Regions from separate parts of the Exiguobacterium sp. s95 genome, predicted to be linked through region 4. Evidence: riboswitches for the same ligand, from Rfam matches in the RefSeq annotation. Region 4 holds a riboswitch; each other region holds the start of a gene.
The links. A riboswitch is a leader RNA that binds a small molecule or an ion and turns the genes downstream of it on or off. The one in region 4 is predicted to bind S-adenosylmethionine.

Region 1: linked by a shared signal. The riboswitch ahead of KNP99_RS12525 (methionine ABC transporter ATP-binding protein) and the one ahead of KNP99_RS10495 (2,3-diketo-5-methylthiopentyl-1-phosphate enolase) in region 4 are both predicted to bind S-adenosylmethionine.
Region 2: linked by a shared signal. The riboswitch ahead of KNP99_RS08970 (LLM class flavin-dependent oxidoreductase) and the one ahead of KNP99_RS10495 (2,3-diketo-5-methylthiopentyl-1-phosphate enolase) in region 4 are both predicted to bind S-adenosylmethionine.
Region 3: linked by a shared signal. The riboswitch ahead of ribD (bifunctional diaminohydroxyphosphoribosylaminopyrimidine deaminase/5-amino-6-(5-phosphoribosylamino)uracil reductase RibD) and the one ahead of KNP99_RS10495 (2,3-diketo-5-methylthiopentyl-1-phosphate enolase) in region 4 are both predicted to bind S-adenosylmethionine.

Annotation. Positions count from the first base shown of each region.
Region 1 covers NZ_JACSMM010000008.1:119,731-124,431, forward strand. Annotated here, with positions in the region: gene KNP99_RS12515 (MetQ/NlpA family ABC transporter substrate-binding protein) at 318-1,133, opposite strand; gene KNP99_RS12520 (methionine ABC transporter permease) at 1,167-1,832, opposite strand; gene KNP99_RS12525 (methionine ABC transporter ATP-binding protein) at 1,822-2,835, opposite strand; SAM riboswitch class I at 2,919-3,025, opposite strand; gene KNP99_RS12530 (aminotransferase class I/II-fold pyridoxal phosphate-dependent enzyme) at 3,088-4,275, opposite strand; gene KNP99_RS12535 (alpha-glucosidase) at 4,442-4,701, shown strand, end outside.
Region 2 covers NZ_JACSMM010000004.1:40,563-45,263, reverse strand. Annotated here, with positions in the region: gene KNP99_RS08985 (ABC-F family ATP-binding cassette domain-containing protein) at 1-26, shown strand, start outside; gene KNP99_RS08980 (SRPBCC family protein) at 156-614, opposite strand; gene KNP99_RS08975 (ATP-grasp domain-containing protein) at 719-1,666, opposite strand; gene KNP99_RS08970 (LLM class flavin-dependent oxidoreductase) at 1,663-2,721, opposite strand; SAM riboswitch class I at 2,794-2,898, opposite strand; gene KNP99_RS08965 (DUF975 family protein) at 3,088-3,762, opposite strand; gene KNP99_RS08960 (DUF2325 domain-containing protein) at 3,829-4,701, opposite strand, start outside.
Region 3 covers NZ_JACSMM010000009.1:63,532-68,232, reverse strand. Annotated here, with positions in the region: gene ribE (riboflavin synthase) at 1-136, opposite strand, end outside; gene ribD (bifunctional diaminohydroxyphosphoribosylaminopyrimidine deaminase/5-amino-6-(5-phosphoribosylamino)uracil reductase RibD) at 121-1,167, opposite strand; FMN riboswitch at 1,326-1,470, opposite strand; SAM riboswitch class I at 1,622-1,726, opposite strand; SAM riboswitch class I at 1,942-2,044, shown strand; gene KNP99_RS12940 (alpha/beta hydrolase) at 2,105-2,863, shown strand; gene KNP99_RS12935 (thymidine kinase) at 3,047-3,664, opposite strand; gene KNP99_RS12930 (DedA family protein) at 3,847-4,497, shown strand; gene KNP99_RS12925 (type B 50S ribosomal protein L31) at 4,533-4,701, opposite strand, start outside.
Region 4 covers NZ_JACSMM010000005.1:132,051-136,751, reverse strand. Annotated here, with positions in the region: gene mtnA (S-methyl-5-thioribose-1-phosphate isomerase) at 1-932, opposite strand, end outside; gene mtnK (S-methyl-5-thioribose kinase) at 929-2,098, opposite strand; SAM riboswitch class I at 2,175-2,277, opposite strand; SAM riboswitch class I at 2,482-2,583, shown strand; gene KNP99_RS10495 (2,3-diketo-5-methylthiopentyl-1-phosphate enolase) at 2,664-3,854, shown strand; gene KNP99_RS10490 (2-hydroxy-3-keto-5-methylthiopentenyl-1-phosphate phosphatase) at 3,851-4,510, shown strand; gene KNP99_RS10485 (methylthioribulose 1-phosphate dehydratase) at 4,507-4,701, shown strand, end outside.

The sequences.
Region 1 (4,701 bases), on a different contig from region 4:
TGGAAATGAATGTTAAGAGGCGAAAAGATTCCTGCTTCTCGTGCTTTCCTCGGGCGAGGCGCAAGCAAGCCTTGCGCTTTTTCCCGTAGGAGTCACGTGGAAGCAAATCTTTTTAGGCTTTCTAATGGAAGAAGACCTGAGAAAGGCTGCGATTCGGGAAGAGGGGAGCGACGAGTAACAGAGATACTATCGAAAAAACGGACGGCCCACCCCTGTTATTGAAAGGAGGTGGAGCCGTCCGGTTTTTTATGGCGTTTACCCTTTTAAGAAGTGGCAAGACGAAGGTGTTTGCGTAAAAGTCAGACAGACACTCCTGCTCAATTCGCCCAGTCTGGTTTGCTGAATCCTTTGAATGATTTTTCGATCACTTCATTAAAATCATCCGATTTGACGACAGCGGTTAAGTCTTTGGCCAGTTGTTTGTCTTCGTCACTTGTCTTAACAGCGACTAAGTTGCGGTACTGCTCGTTCATCGTCTCGAGTGCGAGTGCATCGAGTAAGTCGAACTTCGCAGCAAGTGCGAAATTTCCGGGAACAGCTGAAATATCAACACTTTCGACAGCGCGTGGGAGCTGAGCGGCTTCAAGCGGTTTGATGACGAGTTTCTTTGGATTTTTGATGATGTCCTTTTCTGAGACGGTCAATGGATCGGTATCTGCTTTTAGTTCAATCCAACCTTGATCCGCTAACAGGTTCAAAGCACGTGCCTGGTTCGTCGGATCGTTCGGTGTCGCGACTTCAGCACCTTCTTTGACATCGTCCAACGTTTTATAGGACTTGCTGTATAATCCCATCGGTGCGGTTGGGACAGTGATCAACCCTGTGAGATCGAGATTTTTTTCTTTCGCAAACGTTTTTAAATAAATCGAGTGCTGGAACAGGTTGGCATCGATATCACCGCTCCCGAGGGCAAGGTTCGGTTGAATGTAATCACTGAATTCGACGATTTCGACTTTGTAGCCTTTCTTTTCGAGTCCCGGTTGAATCGCTTCTTTGACCATATCGCTATACGGACCACTCGTCGCCCCGATTTTGATGGACTTCGTTTCTTCATTTGCACTGCTGTCACCGCATCCGGCTAAGATGCTTGCTCCTAATAATCCTGTTGCTAAAAAGGCATAGCGTTTTTTCATCGTAATCTCTCCCTTGCGTTCTCTATTTGTAAGTTATCGTTTATCGGCGACACGTGCGAACCGGTTGCCGAGTGCCTGAATGACTTGAATGATGACGACAAGCACGACGATCGTCATGATCATGACGACGTTATCGTACCGGTAATAACCGAACCGGATCGCGAGGTCACCAATTCCGCCGCCACCGACAATCCCTGCCATCGCTGAGAATCCGATCAGACTGATCAAGGTCAACGTCAAGCCTTGAATGATTCCGGGCAATGCTTCCGGAAGGAGAACACTGATAATGATGCGAAGCGGTTTCGCCCCGCACGCTTCTGCTGCTTCAATCAAGCCGGGTGGAATCTCACGGAGTGAGGTTTCGACGAGTCGGGCGAGAAACGGAATCGCGGCGACGCTCAAGCTGACCGAGGCGGCAGCGGGACCGATCGTCGTCTTCGTGATGAGTTGCGTCAATGGAATCAAAGCAACGAGTAGGATGATGAATGGTAACGAGCGGACGATGTTGATGGCGAAGTCCAACGTCGTTCGAATGAAAACGTTTTGGAAAAAGAGTCCGCGGTCGGTGATGAATAATAAAATCCCGAGTGGAATTCCGATGATGATGGCGAAGGCGAGTGAAATGCCGACCATGAAGGCCGTCTCTCCGAGTGCTTTCGTTAAGTCGGGAAGCATTGTCGTAAACCGGTCAAGCGACATCTTGAATCACCTCGATTGCGTGCAACTGTCCCTCGAGCCAGGTTAAGGCACGATTCACGTGCAGTGTCGGTCCCGTCAAACTGACGATTAAGACGCCAAACGCGACGTCCTGAATGTAGTCGACCTTCCCATGCAGGATGCTGACTGCGATATCGAATTGTTTGATGGCTTCAGATAAGGTACTCTCACCTGTTTTTTCACCCGTGAACTGAAGTCGAATGACTTTGCCGGGTGTCGTCCGTAAAATCCGTTCCGGCAACTCGATTTGGAGTGCCGTATCGACGTAATGTTTTGTGACCGGATGTTCGGCTTGACTAAATATGGCGTAAGTCGAAGCGACTTCGACGACTTCACCGTGCGCCATGACGGCGACGCGGTGACAAATTTGTTTGACGACGTCGATTTCGTGGGTGATGAGGATGATCGTCAAACCGAGCCGGGCGTTCAAATCTTTCAGTAAATCGAGAATCTGGAGCGTCGTCACGGGATCGAGCGCTGATGTCGCTTCGTCACAGAGTAAGACGTTTGGATTGTTGGCGAGCGCTCGTGCGATGCCGACGCGTTGTTTTTGTCCACCACTGAGTTGGCTCGGGTAGTTCGTCTCGAATCCTTCGAGTCCGACGAGTGCCGTTAATTCTTGAATCCGTTTCGGGAACTCACGCCGTTTGACACCGGCAGCCTTTAAGGCGAACGCGATATTGTCGGCAACGGTGCGGGACTGAATCAGTTGAAAGTGTTGAAAGATCATACCGACCCGGAGACGGAGTTTGCGGAGAGACGTTTTGGAGACACGTGATAGATTGGCTCCGTCTACTATGACCGTACCGCTCGTCGGTGTCTCGAGTCCGTTAATCAACCGTAAGAGTGTACTTTTTCCGGCGCCGGATTCACCGATGATGCCGAAAATTTCCCCTTGTTCAATCGTTAAGTTGACATCGTTTAATGCAAAAATCGGTGTACGGTCACGGACAAATTGTTTTGTGATGTGTGCGAACTCAATCATGATGTTTCCCTCCCTATACAAAAAAATCGCTTTTTTCCAGTTAGAGAGCAACCAGAAAAAAGCGACGAATTGTAGAATTTCGTAACTTATCTCTCAGAACAAAAGAAGTTCTGTAGGATGTGGCACCGTTCCATTACTGGTGGTTGCCGGACGTCGTTGGGCCTAATCCCTCGGTCGCTCTCGATAAGTAGCTATGCTGTTGGGATTTACTTTAACGGAAATGATTCCCATCTGTCAAACGTTTTTTCAGAATTATTCGGCAACGGCGGTTTGGAAGAGCTGAAGGGTCCCGATTCGTTTGACAGCCTCGACGAGTCGGTCGACATCGGCAATCAGACTGATCCGGACGTAACCTTCACCGTATGTACCAAAGAAATGACCCGGTGTCACGGCGACGTGCGCTTCGTCGAGCAGGTGATCGGTGAAGCTTTGTGACGTGAAGCCGGACGGAACAGGGAGCCAGACGAAGAACGAACCACCCGGAACCGGTCCTGCCCAGCCGATTTCGTTTAATGCACCGAACAACGCATCGCGTCGCGTCTCATACAAGGCGCTCAGTTCACGGACACATGTCTGGTCGCTTGAAAGTGCGACCGTCGCTGCATGCTGGATCGGTGTGAAGGCACTGACGTAAAGGTGTTCCTGGTATGTTTCGATGCTCGCGATGACGGACGGATTACCGATTGCAAAGGCAATCCGGAAGCCGGACATGTTGAACCGTTTAGAGAGTGAAAACAACTCAATCCCGACATGCTTAGCGCCTTCCGTCTGGAGGAAACTCCGCGTCGGACCATCGAAACTGATCCCGCCGTACGCTAAGTCATGGACGACGCAAATGTCATGTGCATCAGCGAACGCGACCGTCTGTTCAAAAGCCGCTGCCGTCGCTGTCGCACCGGTCGGATTACTCGGATAGTTGAGGAACAACATCCGGGCTCGTTCGACGTCAAGCGAATCGAGGAGATCATAGTCAGGCAAAAAGCTATTTTCAGCGAGAAGCGGAAGCGTGATCGGATACGCACCGGCAAGTGCTGCGCCCGATAAGTAATCCGGGTAACCTGGATCCGGGACGATGACCCCTTCACCGGGATTGACGATCGTCTGCGGAAGGGCGACGATGCCGGCCTTGCTTCCGAGTAAAATCGCGACTTCTGTCGCCGGATCAACCGACACGCCAAATTCTGATTCATAAAAATTAGCGACGGCCTGTTTTAAGAAATCATGTCCGCGAAACGGCGGGTATTGGAGATTGCTTGCATCATCGATGGCTTGTTTTAAAGCATCGAGAATATGTACGGGTGTCGTTTGGTCCGGTGTTCCTTGACCAAGCGTGATGACGTCGTGTCCTGCGGCTTTGACGGAACCGATCCGTTGGGCAAGTTCTGCGAAGACGGGATCGGGCAAGCGATCGATGGCGATCGATGGGGCGAAATGTTTCATCTCTGTTCCTCCTTCGGGTATTGTCGTCAAGAATAGCGAATTTTCAGTCAAAATGAAAGAGGTTTTTTAAAATCCCTTAAAAATTAGAAGAACATTCCAATTTCAGACGACGTTCTTGATACACTAGACAAGTAATCGATCGACTACTAGACGGGAGATGGAAAAGATGAATCGGACCTGGTGGAAAGAAGCCGTCGTTTATCAAGTGTACTGGCGGAGTTTTAACGACTCGAATGGAGACGGGATGGGGGACTTGCGGGGCGTGATTGAAAAGCTTGACTACATCGCCTCACTCGGGGTGGATGTCATTTGGCTTAACCCCTGTTATACATCACCTGATATCGACAACGGTTACGACATCGCTGACTATTACGGCATCATGGAGAAAGCCGGCACGATGGCAGATTTGGACCAGCTGATTGAATC
Region 2 (4,701 bases), on a different contig from region 4:
AATTGACTGCGTTATACGCACATTGATTTGTCTACTGTCCTCGTTAATCGGGGGCAGTTTTTTGTAAATACGTTTATATTTTTTTGTTAAGTATCATCTTCCTTACTTAAAAAGGTACGCCTATTCTCGCAGTAATCGAGAGTAAGCGTACCTTTTTATTCTTGGATTTGCTTCACTTCTTTTTCGAGCCGCTCGAGAAATCCTTTGACGATTTTCTCGTTTTCACGTTCTCCGCCTAACGATAAGAGACTGCGACCGACGAAGTTGACGCCTTCATTTTTCCCCGTGTAAATCAAACGGCAGCTCGTCGCATCGATTCGCTTCAGCGCAAACGACATCTCAAGGCGAAACATCTTCGCTAACGTAAAACCAATCGTATTTTGTTTATAGTCCGGTTCATTCGTATAAGCGAGATCGGTCACGATGTAGGTTTCAAGACGATTCCCTTGCATGTAGGTTTGCCGGTACGTCGATCCGACGACGCCCGGCTTACGTTCAATCACCTCATGCTGGACGACACCCGGAATGAGTCGTTGCAGTCGATCGTGATCAAACAGATGCCACGCCTGTTCGATTGGAATCGCAAGTACTTTTTCTTCACGCCACGTCACCATGACACCACCTCCTTTTAGTTTAAAAATACCCTGATGTCCGTCGTTCTAACGCTCGACTCCGGCACAATCAGGGTATTTTTCTTACTTCAAGTGGTTTTTGATGTTCACTTCACGGTTTGACGTTCTAACGCATGACCAAGGAATGTTGCGAGTTCCAGCATCCCGAACTTCCCAGCTGCCGCTTCAGCGTCCGAATTGTAATTCGTATTCGTATTGACGTCGTACGTATAAATCGTCCCGTCTGCATCCTTGATGAACTCAATCCCGGCGACCGCGATTTTATTTTCTTGCAGGAACGCTTCATACTGGGCGATGATCGGGTCATCGAACCCGTCGACAATTTGGAATTTCATCGGTGTCTCTGCCGCCTCTTCTCCGACCGGGCAGAACAAATCATCGATGACACAAGCATCCGCGGGGCAGAGCTCGAATCCTTCCGACGTATCGACACGGACCGCATAGACGAACTTACCACCGACGAATTCACAACGCGTAATGTAGGGTTCAGGTGCTTGAATGTACTCTTGAATCAACGTGATGCCGTCGACCGGCTCATCGAATGTCGGTCCGTCAAGATACGTCTCGAGTGCTTCAATCGAGTGGAACAATTGAACGCCGAGTCCTTTACCGGCACGATTGTGTTTCGTGATGAACGACGATACTCCGATGTTTTGAGCGGCTTGGACGATTTGATCACGTCCGACGGCTGCCGTCGTTTTCGGAACACGGATACCTGCTTTTCGTAAGGCGGTGTATTGGTTGACCTTACTGACCTCGAGTCGTAACGCACGGGTTCCGTTGAAAACGGTCCGGTCATGTTCTTCGAGCCAAGCGAGGACCCCTTCCGTCAATTCTGGTGCATAGCGGTGCCCGCGCGTATGGGACGAGGCACTCATCCGGCTGTAAAAAACGCCTTCCGGTGGTGTTTCATCGAGTGGGACGACCCCTTCGTTGAGGTGCCACTGTTCATACGGTAAGTTGAGTTCCTCGAGTCGCTTGATTAAATGATCCGTCCATTCCTGATTTTCGTGTAAGATATGAATTTTCGTCATTTTAGTTGACCTACCTTTCGTTTCGCTTCGACGCGTGGCATGACCTCGCGGGCAAAGCGTTCCATTTCTTCGAGTTGCGGAGAAAATTGAAGCAAGAGCAATGTCACGCCGACTGCTTCAAATTCAAGAATCCGTTCTGCGATTTGATCCGGCGTCCCAATCAAGTTCGGACGCAGTCCCCGGTTTGAGACCGAATAGTCATTTCGTTTGACCTGTTGTTCGAGTTGCGATTTACTGACGAAGTCGTCATACCCGGCATATCCGGCACCGTCTTCTTTAACGTTCGTAATCCGGTGCCATTCTTCGAGCGCCGCTTCTTCCGTCTCGCGACAGATGATGTAGGCCGCCAGTCCGAAACTCGCAAGCGGCTGCTTCCCGGTCGCCGCGCGGCGGGTTTTCATATCCGTAATTTTCGTCGCGACTTCATCGACCGTTCCTCCATGCATGACATAGGCATCACAGTGATTGACGATCGTCTGTTTCCCCGTCTCACTCTCACCACCAGCGTAGAGCTTGATTCCGGGACGCTGAACGGGTTTCGGGTGAAGCTCTGCCCGTTCCAGCTGATAGTACGCCCCATCAAAACTATAGGGTGATGCGTCCGCCCATAATCCTTTCATGACCGTCACGAATTCTTTCGTCCGGGCATATCGTTCGTCATGGGCTGTAAAAATCCCATTGTATTGACGGGCTTCTTCCTCCCACCAGGCCGAGACGACGTTGAGCGTAAAACGTCCGTTACTCAACTGATCGAGGTTCGCCGCCATTTTTGCTGTCGTCGCCGGATTATGAAAACCGGGCCGGACGGCTGTCATGATTTCCAACCGTTCCGTTGTCGCCGCAATCGCCGCTGCCGTCGTCCACGCCTCAAGACTCGGTTCGGCTATTCCTTTAATGTCGTTTAAGTTCAATTCTGCAATCAATGTCGTAGAAAAGCCAATCCGTTCTGCCGTCTGTGCGACTTGTTTCGCATAATCGAATGTCGCTGGCATTTGTTCATCCTCGACGTTTCGTAACCAACCCCCGAAGATTGGTAACCAAAATCCGTATTCCATCCCCTGTGCCCCCTTTTTGCATAAAAAATCGCTCTTTTCGTTTAGAAAAGAGCGACGAATATCTACTGTCGGCTCTTATCTTCAAAGGAATAAATTCCTCTTGGAAGTAGCACCTTCCGCTCATGCGGGGTTGCTGAAGTGTCGTCGGGCCAGTCCCTCGACTTCTCGTGATAAGAATAATTGAAATTAGCGTACATCTTTTAGCAGAGTAAAGCAACCTTTAAACCTTCTTTTCCTATCGGAATTAAAAACATTTGGAAAATCACTCTGTTTCTTGATACTTCTTTGTCTAGAAGCTAAAAACAGGAATTGCACATCGGTTTAAGATGGCAATCCCTGCTTTGTATGGTGCTGTTCAAAATCAATTCATTCTGGTGATACGAACGGTGAGTCATTGTGATTTGCATCCATCATGGCTGTCCGGTGACCAGTCGTCGAAACTTCTTCCCCACGCACGCGATCGTAGAACTTCGCGATTGTGACGCTGAAGTACGGGCCAATCCAGAGGAAACCGATTCCGATCGTAACAATTCCGAGCAAGAACCAACCGATGAACGAAAGGACGAGGAAAAACGCCTCTTTTTTGTGTCCATCCATCATTTGGCGTGAACGCGTAATGGCATCAAGGATGCCAATCGATGGTTCGTCCCGAATGATGTAATACGTCAACATGTAAGAGAATGACTTAATGATTCCTGGAATGATGAAAAGTAAGAACCATAGCCCTAAGAAAAAGGTTTGGACGATTGACACTCCAATGGCTTTCAAGAACATTTTGTACGGCTCAAACAAATCGGCGACTTTCGTCTGCTCGTCTCGGGCGACAGATAGGGCGAGCCATGACCATCCCATTGCAACCGGTAAGGTCAACACCGTCAAGAGCATACCAATCAAGTCGATAAATTGGAACTCCTCTTCGGGTGAGGACGCAAATCCGTTCGGAACGCCTTGAATGATTAAGAACAACAACATCATTAATGCCATGAAGCCCCATCGTCCCTGCAACGACTCGCGCGCTGCTAATTTTAATTGTTTTGACATCGAAAGATCCTCCTCAAAAATAAGTGCTACCTTTCTTTACGGTTTATTTTTGAGGAGGTTTCATTTTTAACGCTTGTCTTTTAGTAAACGTTGGACCATTGCTTTTTCAAGTTGTTGCTGGCACGCCGTATACAAAGAGCGTCGTCCATCGAGTCGTTCAATCGCAAACGGAATATCGTGCTTTTTTGCTTGCACGAGGACATGTGCCGCTGCTGCGTGAGAAACCCGACTTTTGACGACGACGATCGCGTCCGTCTTTTTCGCGAGACAGGCGATTTTTTTTGCGGCTTGGGCGTCACCGCCAAGATGGATTAATTCAATCCCCGTCTCCGCAAAGAAGTCGCGGTAGACGGCGCGCTGTTGCTCATTACCGACGATGACGAGACGCATGCCGTCGTAGGAAGCAAAATCGAGTGCCGTTTTATCAACAAATTCGATTGGTTGACCGGGTAACGTCGTCGTATCGAGGCGTTCGAGTTGCTGGACTTTCTTTTCCCGGAGGCGCCGCTCTTTTTTGACTTTCTTCGCCTTCGGTTTCCGTTGCATCATCTTGTCGTAGCGTCCTGTTTTCGCCTGTTTGTTTGCAGGTGACGCAGTGGCGGACTCGGGCGAACCACTCGATACGTCGCGTGCCGGTAATTCCGTCATGGTCGGTACTTCGTAATGAAATGCGTGTTTCCAGACAATCGTCAATGTCTCCGGATGACCTTTCCACATGACGAGGTCGACGAGTTGACCTGCTTTCAGTTGGAAGAACCGCATGCCTTCGAGTGGTGTCGTGTAATAGAACGGTTTTCCCGTCTCATCTTGCAGTGGACCGTCAATCGTTGCTTCGATGATGCCATGGTTCTTGACGATACACTTTTCAAAAACGATTCGCTCTGCAAGTGGTTTTACTTGATCCGTCGCGACGACGGCTAAGATTTCAAGCGACGTCCG
Region 3 (4,701 bases), on a different contig from region 4:
TCCCATCAACGGCAATGCTGTCGCCAATCTTTGTTCCGTCAAGCACTGCTGTCGCTTCAATTTCGAGCGCCAGCCCGTTCGGACGGGGGACTTTCCGTTTTATTGTGCCGAGTTCTTCAATCAATCCGGTAAACATGTCATCCTCTCCTTTCGTACATACTGGAGATGGACGTCCTGTCCGATTTGGTTCATTTTCACTAAATCAAAACAGTCTTCGATGTCCTGTGCCATTGTCAGAGATTTTGTCCCACTGAAGAGGGACGGTGCCTGGTAAAGTTCGATCGTGTCGACAAGGTCCGCTTCTAAAAATGCGGATTGAATCGTGGGACCACCTTCAATCAACAGACTGCGAATACCTTGTTCATATAAAAGTTCGAGGATTTGGTCCGGTGTCGCATACGCCCCGACGAAAACCGTCACGTTCGCCCGTTCGCTTGTTCGTGGCTGTTCCGTCAGCCAGTACGTCGGATTCAAGCCATCGTTTAAGACTTGGAATGTTTCAGTCAGGCGCCCGCGGCGATCGACAATGACACGGACCGGTTCGATGCCGGTCGAACTGCGCAACGTCAGTGCCGGGTCATCGATGATCACCGTGTCGCTTCCGACGAGAATCGCGTCGTGTATCCCGCGTAACTGCCGTCCGTCAGCACGTGCCGCTTCCGAAGTGATAAAGCGTTGTTCACCCGTCGCAATCGTCCCGTTCATCGTTTGGGCGACTTTCACTGTGACATGCGGACGTTTTCGTTCAATCGCCGTCCAAAATGGTTCATACAGTGCCACTGCCTCGTCTTTTAGTAGACCGACTTCGACGTCAATCCCCGCCTGACGGAGACGTGTGATACCGCTTCCTGCGACGAGCGCGTGGCGGTCCTTTGTCGCGACAAAGACGCGCGCAATGCCGGCTTTTAGAATCGCTTCCGTACACGGCGGTGTTTTGCCGTGATGATTGCACGGTTCGAGTGTCACGTAGAGATCGGCTCCGCGTGCTGCTTCACCTGCCATGAGGAGCGCTTCGACTTCGGCATGGGGTCCTCCCGCATAACGGTGGGCCCCAAAACCAACAATCCGCCCCTGTTTGACGATGACGCAGCCGACACTCGGATTCGGGCTCGTTTGACCGTTTAACATGTGTGCTAGTTGCATCGCATAACTCATGAATGTTTCCATTTTTTCCGCTCCTTTCAATAAAAAAGACGCCTCCTGTAAAAGGGGCGTCGTGATTGAAGGATTGACGAAATAAGCGTCTCGCGTTTCTGTTTTTACACATACAGAAACAGACCTTTCCCTGAAAACATTTTTTCAGAAAATGGCAGCAAGCGCATTGTTTCGTCCTTCTCCCATCCGGACTTTACCGTCGGCCCTGGAGTCTCACCAAGTCAGCCACAGTGCGTACACTGCAGGTCGCGGGCTCATCGATTTATCAATCGCATCACCGCCGGTTGGGATTTTCACCCTACCCCGAAGAACTGGTTATTGAGTTATACAGCTCAAGACTAGCACAGGTCATTCTAAAATACAAAATGAATTGTATTTCATTCTCTTTTTTAGGAAAACATCAAAAAAAGAACCCTTCTCTTAAAAGAAAAGGATTCTTCCATCTGCACTAAGGCAGAATCCGCTCCGCTCATCTTTCAGACAAACGTCTGACGGAATTGGCACAGTACGACGTAAGAAGTCTGTTGCCGAGGTTTCGTAGGGCCAGTCCCTCCACCTCTCTCGATAAGTGCTACGGTATGAAGTTCATATGTGTGATGTTTCAAGTCGTTCTTATGTCGTGAATCTAATGCTTACACTACGGGGATTCCCTTCTCAAGTCAACCATATTTTCAAAATTAAACCAAATTACCCAGTTTATCAATTTCGACTTCTTTTTGACGTCTTGACAACGTATTTCAATCAATGCTATCCTCTTCACAATGATTATTCCGACAATTCCTATACGATATATCAAGAGTGGGCGAGAGATCTGGCTCTACGAACCCACGGCAACCTGCAACATGCAAGGTGCTCCGACCAGCAAAGCCGATGCTTTGGATGATACTTACGAGAATCTCGTAGTGCGCCTAAAGCACTACGAGTTTTTTAATAGAAGGAGGAACCCTTTATGAATTCATCATCACCCGTCCTGTTTGGCGCAGAAGCTTTTTTGATTGAACGAGGTCCAATCGGTATTTTACTGTCTCACGGTTTTAACGCAACCCCTCAAAGCGTCCGTACTGTCGGAGAGCAGTTTGCCGCCCAAGGGTTTACCGTGTATGCCCCGCGTCTCGACGGACACGGGACGAGCATCCGTGATTTCGAAGCGTCGACTGCTGAAGATTGGAAACAAAGCCTCCGCCAAGGGTTCGACGTCTTAACCAATCATTGTTCGTCCATTTTCATCGCCGGACAATCGATGGGTGCGACACTTGCCCTTGCACTCGTCGCGGAAGGATTACCTGCTGACGGATTGATTACGATCAATGCAGCGTTAGCGATTCCTGCCTATGAAGCATTATCTTTTGAAGACTGTCCACGCTACTTAAAAGAAAGTACCCCAGACATTAAACGTGAAGCGTTTGAAATCATCTATGACCAGGTCCCTGTCGTCTGCGCATCGGAACTTTTGACCTTGATTGACCAGACACGTCCACTCTTACCAGCCATCGAGATTCCAACACTTATTTTATATTCTGCCGAAGACCATGTCGTCCCGCCTGAAAGTTCGGATTACCTTTATCAAGTCATCGGTTCGACGGACAAACGGAGCTATTGCCTGCTTGACTCCTATCATGTCGCGACCCTCGATTATGATCAAGAAACGATTGTCCGCGAGGCAACACACTTTGTACACCAATATAGTCGTTTGACCCACACCGGTTGATGTCTTTCCTGCGCAAAAGCAAGGGATGAAGACTGTTTCGATGCGTGTTTCAAGCATCGACTAAGCCGTCCAGAACAATATGAATGCGCAAAAAAAATGGCCGATGCTCCCTTGAAACGATGGGAGTATCGGCCATTTGATTGATGTGGTCCTGACTGATGAATCAGTCCTTCGTTTACTTCATCAGTTCTGTTGCTGTTTCTTCCATTGTTGCAGGGCTTGCGATTTCCCCGGCACTTCATGGCAGTGGCGACAACGCGGCTCATACGACTCTGACGCGCCGACTAAAATGATTGGATCATTGTAGTTGGCAGGTCGACCGTCGATTAAACGTTGCGTCCGCGATGCCGGGTCACCGCACGACAGGCAGATCGCCTGCAGTTTCGTGACGAACTCTGCCCGTGCGAGAAGTTCCGGCATCTTACCGAATGGTTCCGCCCGGAAGTCTTGATCGAGTCCGGCACAGATGACACGTTTTCCGTCCTGCGCGAGGGCCTCGATGACATCGACGATTTCATCATCAAAGAACTGAACTTCGTCAATCGCGACCACTTGTGTCTCTTGTGCGACTGCCGCGTACACGTCACGGCTCGTCGCCATCGGTACCGCGATGACAGAGTTGCCGACGTGCGAGACGACATGTTCTTCATGATAACGGTCGTCGATTGCCGGTTTAAACACTTGGACCGGCAACTTCCCGTACTGAGCCCGGCGAACGCGTCGAATCAATTCTTCCGACTTACCAGAGAACATACTTCCGCAAATCACTTCAATCCAACCATACTGATTTATTACATGCATCATTGCAGACACCGTCCTCTAAAATTAGTCACTTTAACGAGTATAGCCCGAATCGAATATAAGGAAAAGAGTTGACTTCTCGAAATCAAAAATCCATCCGTTCATTCCCATGATTCCCCACCTTGTCGTTTTAACCAGTCCTCATTTCCTGTACACTATAGAAGAAGAATTTATGAAGGAAGGTGTTCCCGATCCATCACATATTACATGAAGTGCTTCATCAATATGGTTCATTCGGACTTGCGATCCTTCTAGCCGGGGGGATCATCGGGCTTCCTGTTCCGGATGAAACGTTACTGATCATGTCCGGTTTTTGGATGCATCAAGGCAATTTACCCTTAATCGGAACGATTCTCGCCGCTTACGCCGGAAGCTGTATCGGGATGACGATCAGCTACCTGCTTGGTCTGAAACTCGGAATGCCGTTGCTTCATCGAATCGGACCGAAGTTTCGCATTTCTGAAAAACACATTGTCACGGCAGAAGCCGGCTTTCTTCGTTACGGCAAGTCGGTCTTGATTATCGGTTACTACATACCTGGCCTTCGCCAACTGTCCGCTTTTTTTGCCGGTGTTTCGAAGATGCCGTTTCGGGTTTTCGCCGTCTATGCGTATACCGGGGCTTTGATTTGGATTAGTGTCTTTCTCGGCGCAGGTTTTTTCCTCGGCCGACATTTTTCCTTCAGTCGTCTCTTCGAACAATTCGCGACAAATCCTGACTTGCTCCCGTATATCACCGGCATTGCCGGCGCAATCGGCTCATCGTTCGTGTTGAAGACTTACCTGACCTATCGCGCCCAGTTCAGTCTATACAAAAACAGCCTGCTCCAGTGATGGAGACAGGCTGTTTTTTAATGGATAGGTCGCAATTACTTGCGGCCGTATTTTTTGTTGAAGCGATCGACACGACCGTCTGCAGCGTTGAACTTTTGACGACCAGTGTAGAATGGGTGCGAGTCCGAAGACACATCCACGCGGATGAGTGGGTACTCGTTTCCATCTTCCCAAGTGATTGTTTCGTTCGAAGAACGAGTAGAA
Region 4 (4,701 bases):
GGATTAAAGACCTTTGTTCCGGCTGGTGCCGTTACTTTCCCCGCCAGTTGTGTCACTTCACTAGCATCGCGTTCTTCAATTTCAATCTCGTCACCTGATAAACTCGTCACATCAAACGTCGACAGCGGTGCCGCGACATAAAACGGAATCCCGAAGGCACGTGCGAGTAACGCCAGCTGGAACGTCCCGATTTTATTGGCCGTATCCCCGTTACGGGTGATCCGGTCCGCGCCGACGATGATGGCGGTGATCTGCTTTTCCTTGATCGTATGCGCGACCATATTGTCCGTGATCAAGGTGACGTCAATCCCTGCCCGTTGCAGCTCCCATGTCGTCAAACGTGCCCCCTGCAACAAAGGCCGGGTTTCCGACGCATAGACGGATAACGGAATGCCTTGTTCTTTCGAGAGATAAAACGGGGCCAGTGCCGTCCCGTACGCCGCTGTCGCAATCGATCCGGCATTACAAATCGTCAACACCCGGTCTCCCGCTTGAAACAGCTCCAACGCATGCACACCGATTTGCCGTGACGTCTTGGCATCGGCTTCATAAAGGGCAAGTGCTTTTTGTTCCAGACGTTTCGGCAGTTCCTCGAGCGTTGTGCTCGAAAGGATAAGCTGATTGAGCGCATCGAGTACGTTCCGCAAATTGACGGCGGTCGGCCGGGTCGCCAGTAACTCCGCCGATACCGTCAACAGTTTTTGTTTGACCTCGTCAAGCGATCCCGTCGTCCGGAACGCTTCCTGCACGAGGACGAATCCACCGAACAGACTGATTGCCGGCGCCCCCCGGACACGAAGTTGTTTAATCGCCTCAACCGCTTGCGCCAAATCATGAATGACTTCGTACCGTTCTTCTTGCGGGAGACGGGTCTGATCAAGGATCTTTAAGCACGCCCGCTCATAGATGACACTACGGATAAACTCGCTCATCGGCTCAATTCCTCCGTCACGTCAAAATTCCGGAGATCGGTAAACGTCTTACATTCGCCGCGCCGTTTAATCAATGCCGTCCCGAGGCGTAACGCATGACGTTTCCGTTCAAGGCGCGTCGTAGCATCCGGAATTTGTTCCAAATCAGCGACCGGTGCCAAACCAATCGTCCGCCGGATCAGTTCACAACCGGCGAAACCGAGCGCGTCTTGGAGAATTGTACTGAGGACATCATCGACAAGCCCGGGTACCGTCCGGAACGGTTCGACGGCTTCCCGTTCCCAAAGTGCCGTGAACGTCGAAGCAAACGTCAGCCAGAACGTATCGATATCCTTCACCCGCGTCTCCCGCAACTCAGCATAGTTCGGATACGCCGCAAAGCAGAGGTGGGCAATGAACTGACCGACATCAAACCCGAACGGTCCGTAAAAAGCGAACTCCGGATCGATGATTTTCGTTTCGCCCGCCGAAGCAAAAATGCTTCCTGTATGTAAATCCCCGTGTAATAAGGCTTCCCCTTTCGTGATGAACAACGTTTCGAGCTTCGCCACTTCCCGCTTCAGTTTTTCGTCCTGCCAGAGCTGCTGTACGTCTGTTTCCAAGCCGCTCTCGATGTTGTTTGTTTCCGCGTCGTAAAACGGATCCGTAAAGATTAACTTTTCCGTGATGTCGCATAAATCCGGGTTGTAATAGTCACGTGCGACCTGCTTTTTTCCGACTGGACCGAGCGCAAAATCTGACGTGAAAAATAACGTCCGCGCCAAGTAAGAACCGACATGTTCTGCAAGGAGCGGATACGTTTCGCCGGCGAGCAATCCCGTCCGAACGATTTGCAGGTGCGACAAGTCCTCCATCACCGTATACGCTTCTTCATGACTGGCATGAAAGACCCGTGGAACGAATGGCGTCGCGTATTTTGCGAATTCCTTCAGTGCCAACTGTTCGATCCAGGCCCGCTCGAGTGACAAGGGCCAGCTTTCCCCGACGACTTTTGCATAAGGTAATGCCTGCTTCAAGATCAAACGTTCTTTCCCTGCCTGAATCCGAAAGACTAAGTTCAAGTTGCCGTCGCCGATTTCTTCTGCCGTCGCTTCTTCCTGTCCGATGAGTCCGAGTTCCCGGACACGTTTAATGGCGTCTTGTTCTGTAAATGCTTGATATGCCATCTTGCTTCCCCCTTCATTTCTACACAAAAAAACGCCGCTTTTCGTCATAGAAAAGAGGCGCGGGGTATCATCCGTCCTCTTATCTCTCAGACGAATGTCTGTTGGATGTAGCACCGTGCCGGATGGTCGGTTGCTGCGGCGTCTTCGGGCCAATTCCCTCTGCCAACTCACGATAAGAGTCATATGTGGTTGTTGTGTTCGATGTTGATTCGAATATTACGCCCGTCTTAAATCATCTGTCAATTCCAATTTTTAGTGAAAAACCATTTAAAAGACCGCCATCTATAGAAGCGGATTTCAAAAAAAATAAATTTTCAAAAAATTATTTGACATCACGTCCATCTCATGTAAAAATTGCAATTAGATTTCACAATTTCATCCAATTCTTATCAAGAGCAGACGGAGGGACGAGCCCTATGATGTCGCAGCAACCGACCAGTTGGCACGGTGCTAATTCTTGCAGCTAACACGCTGACAGATAAGAGTCCACGCGCAATTTTTCATGGTCTCTTGTCATTGACGAGGGACCATTTTTGTATTTTTTAACAAGGGAGAGACGACGATCATGGCGTACATTACCGCAACTTACCAACTCGGCGTGACCGATCAGTTACCAAAACGGGCAGAGCAAATCGCCCTCGGTCTGACGGTCGGCTCATGGACCGATTTGAATCACTTGGAACAACAACAGCTTGAATCCTTTAAAGGACAAGTCGTCCATACGGAAGAACACGACGGAAAAGGGTATGTCACGATCCGTTATCCGGAACACAACGTCTCACGAGACTTTTCGGCGATTTTGACGACCGTCTTCGGCAAGCTGTCACTCGACGGTCAAATCAAACTGACGGATCTTCAGCTTCCCGCTTCATTCACACCGGATTTCCCCGGTGCTAAATTCGGCATCGAGGGCGTCCGCCAATTGATCCAAGTCCATGATCGCCCCCTGTTGATGAGCATCTTCAAAGGCGTCATCGGACGGGATCTCGTTTTTTTACGGGAACAACTGGAAGCCCAGCTCGCCGGCGGGATTGATCTCGTCAAGGATGACGAAATCTTATACGACAATCCGCTGACACCGGCACTCGACCGGGCGCGGATTGGACGGGAAGTCCTCGATGCACACTATGAACGGACCGGTAAACGGGCCCTTTATGCGATTACATTGAGTGGTCCGGTCTTCCGCTTGAAAGAGCAGGCGAAACGACTGGTCGAAGCCGGAGCGACAGCCCTCCTGCTCAACACGTTTACATACGGGCTTGATGTCTTGCGGGAACTGGCAGCCGATCCGGAAATCCCGGTCCCGATCTTTAATCATCCGGCGTTGAGCGGTGCCTTGATCGCCAGTCCCGAGTACGGGATTGCCGCCCCGGTCCTGCTCGGAACGTTGCCGCGGATTGCCGGTGCCGACTTGACACTGTTCCCGTCGCCGTACGGGAATGTCGCCCTCGCCAAAGACTTGGCCCGCGGGATTGCCGTCGAAGCGACCCGAATCGGTGAGACCAAAACAATTCTCCCGGTCCCGTCCGCCGGAATCCACCCGGGTCTCGTCGCCCAGCTTGTTCGTGATTTCGGCGTCGATTCCGTCATCAATGCCGGAGGCGGTGTCCACGGTCATCCGCAAGGTGCTGCGGCCGGAGTCATCGCTTTCCGCCAGGCACTGGGCGCAGCACTGGCCGGCGAATCACTGACAAGTGCCGCCCACCGGCACGAGGAATTACGTGTCGCTCTCGATGCTTGGGGGATCACGAAATGACGATCCGGATTTTATGTGACTTTGACGGAACAGTAACGGAGCACGATAATATCATCGCCTTGATGCAGGAGTTCGCTCCGCCGGAAAAATTTAAACCGTTAAAACAAGGTGTGCTCGACCGGTCGCTCTCGATTCAGTCCGGCGTCGGACAGATGTTTCAGCTGCTTCCGTCCAGTCAAAAACAGGACTACATTGATTTCTTGATGACACAGGCAGTCATTCGTCCCGGCTTCGACACCTTACTCGCTTTTGCCAAATCAAACGAGATTGATTTTTCCATCGTCAGCGGCGGGATCGACTTTTTTGTCCAGCCGATTCTTGCGGATGTACTGACGGACGAAGCGATTTATTGCAACGGTAGTGACTTCAGCCAGGAGACGGTTCGAATCGAATGGCCGCATGCCTGCGACGCGGCCTGTACAAATCAATGCGGCTGTTGCAAAACCTCGATCGCCCGGAAGCTGAAGCAGAACGGTGACACAATCATCGCAATCGGCGACTCCGTAACAGATTTTGAACTGGCTAAGCAGGCGGATCACGTTTATGCACGGGATTATCTGATCACGCTATGTGAACAGCACGGCATCCCGTATACGCCGTTTGAAAACTTTCATGACATATTGAATCATCTGCAGACAAAGGTGGTGTACACATGACCTTCTTAAAACGATATGAAGAATTACGTGCCGTCAAACAGGAACTTGCAGCACGCGACTGGTTCCCCGGCACAAGCGGCAATCTCGCCATCCGGACAGCCGATCAACCGACTGAATTTCTCGTGACGGCAAGCGGGAAGGACAAACGGCAGGATACACCGGACGACTTCGTCCATGTCGACGCGTCCGGT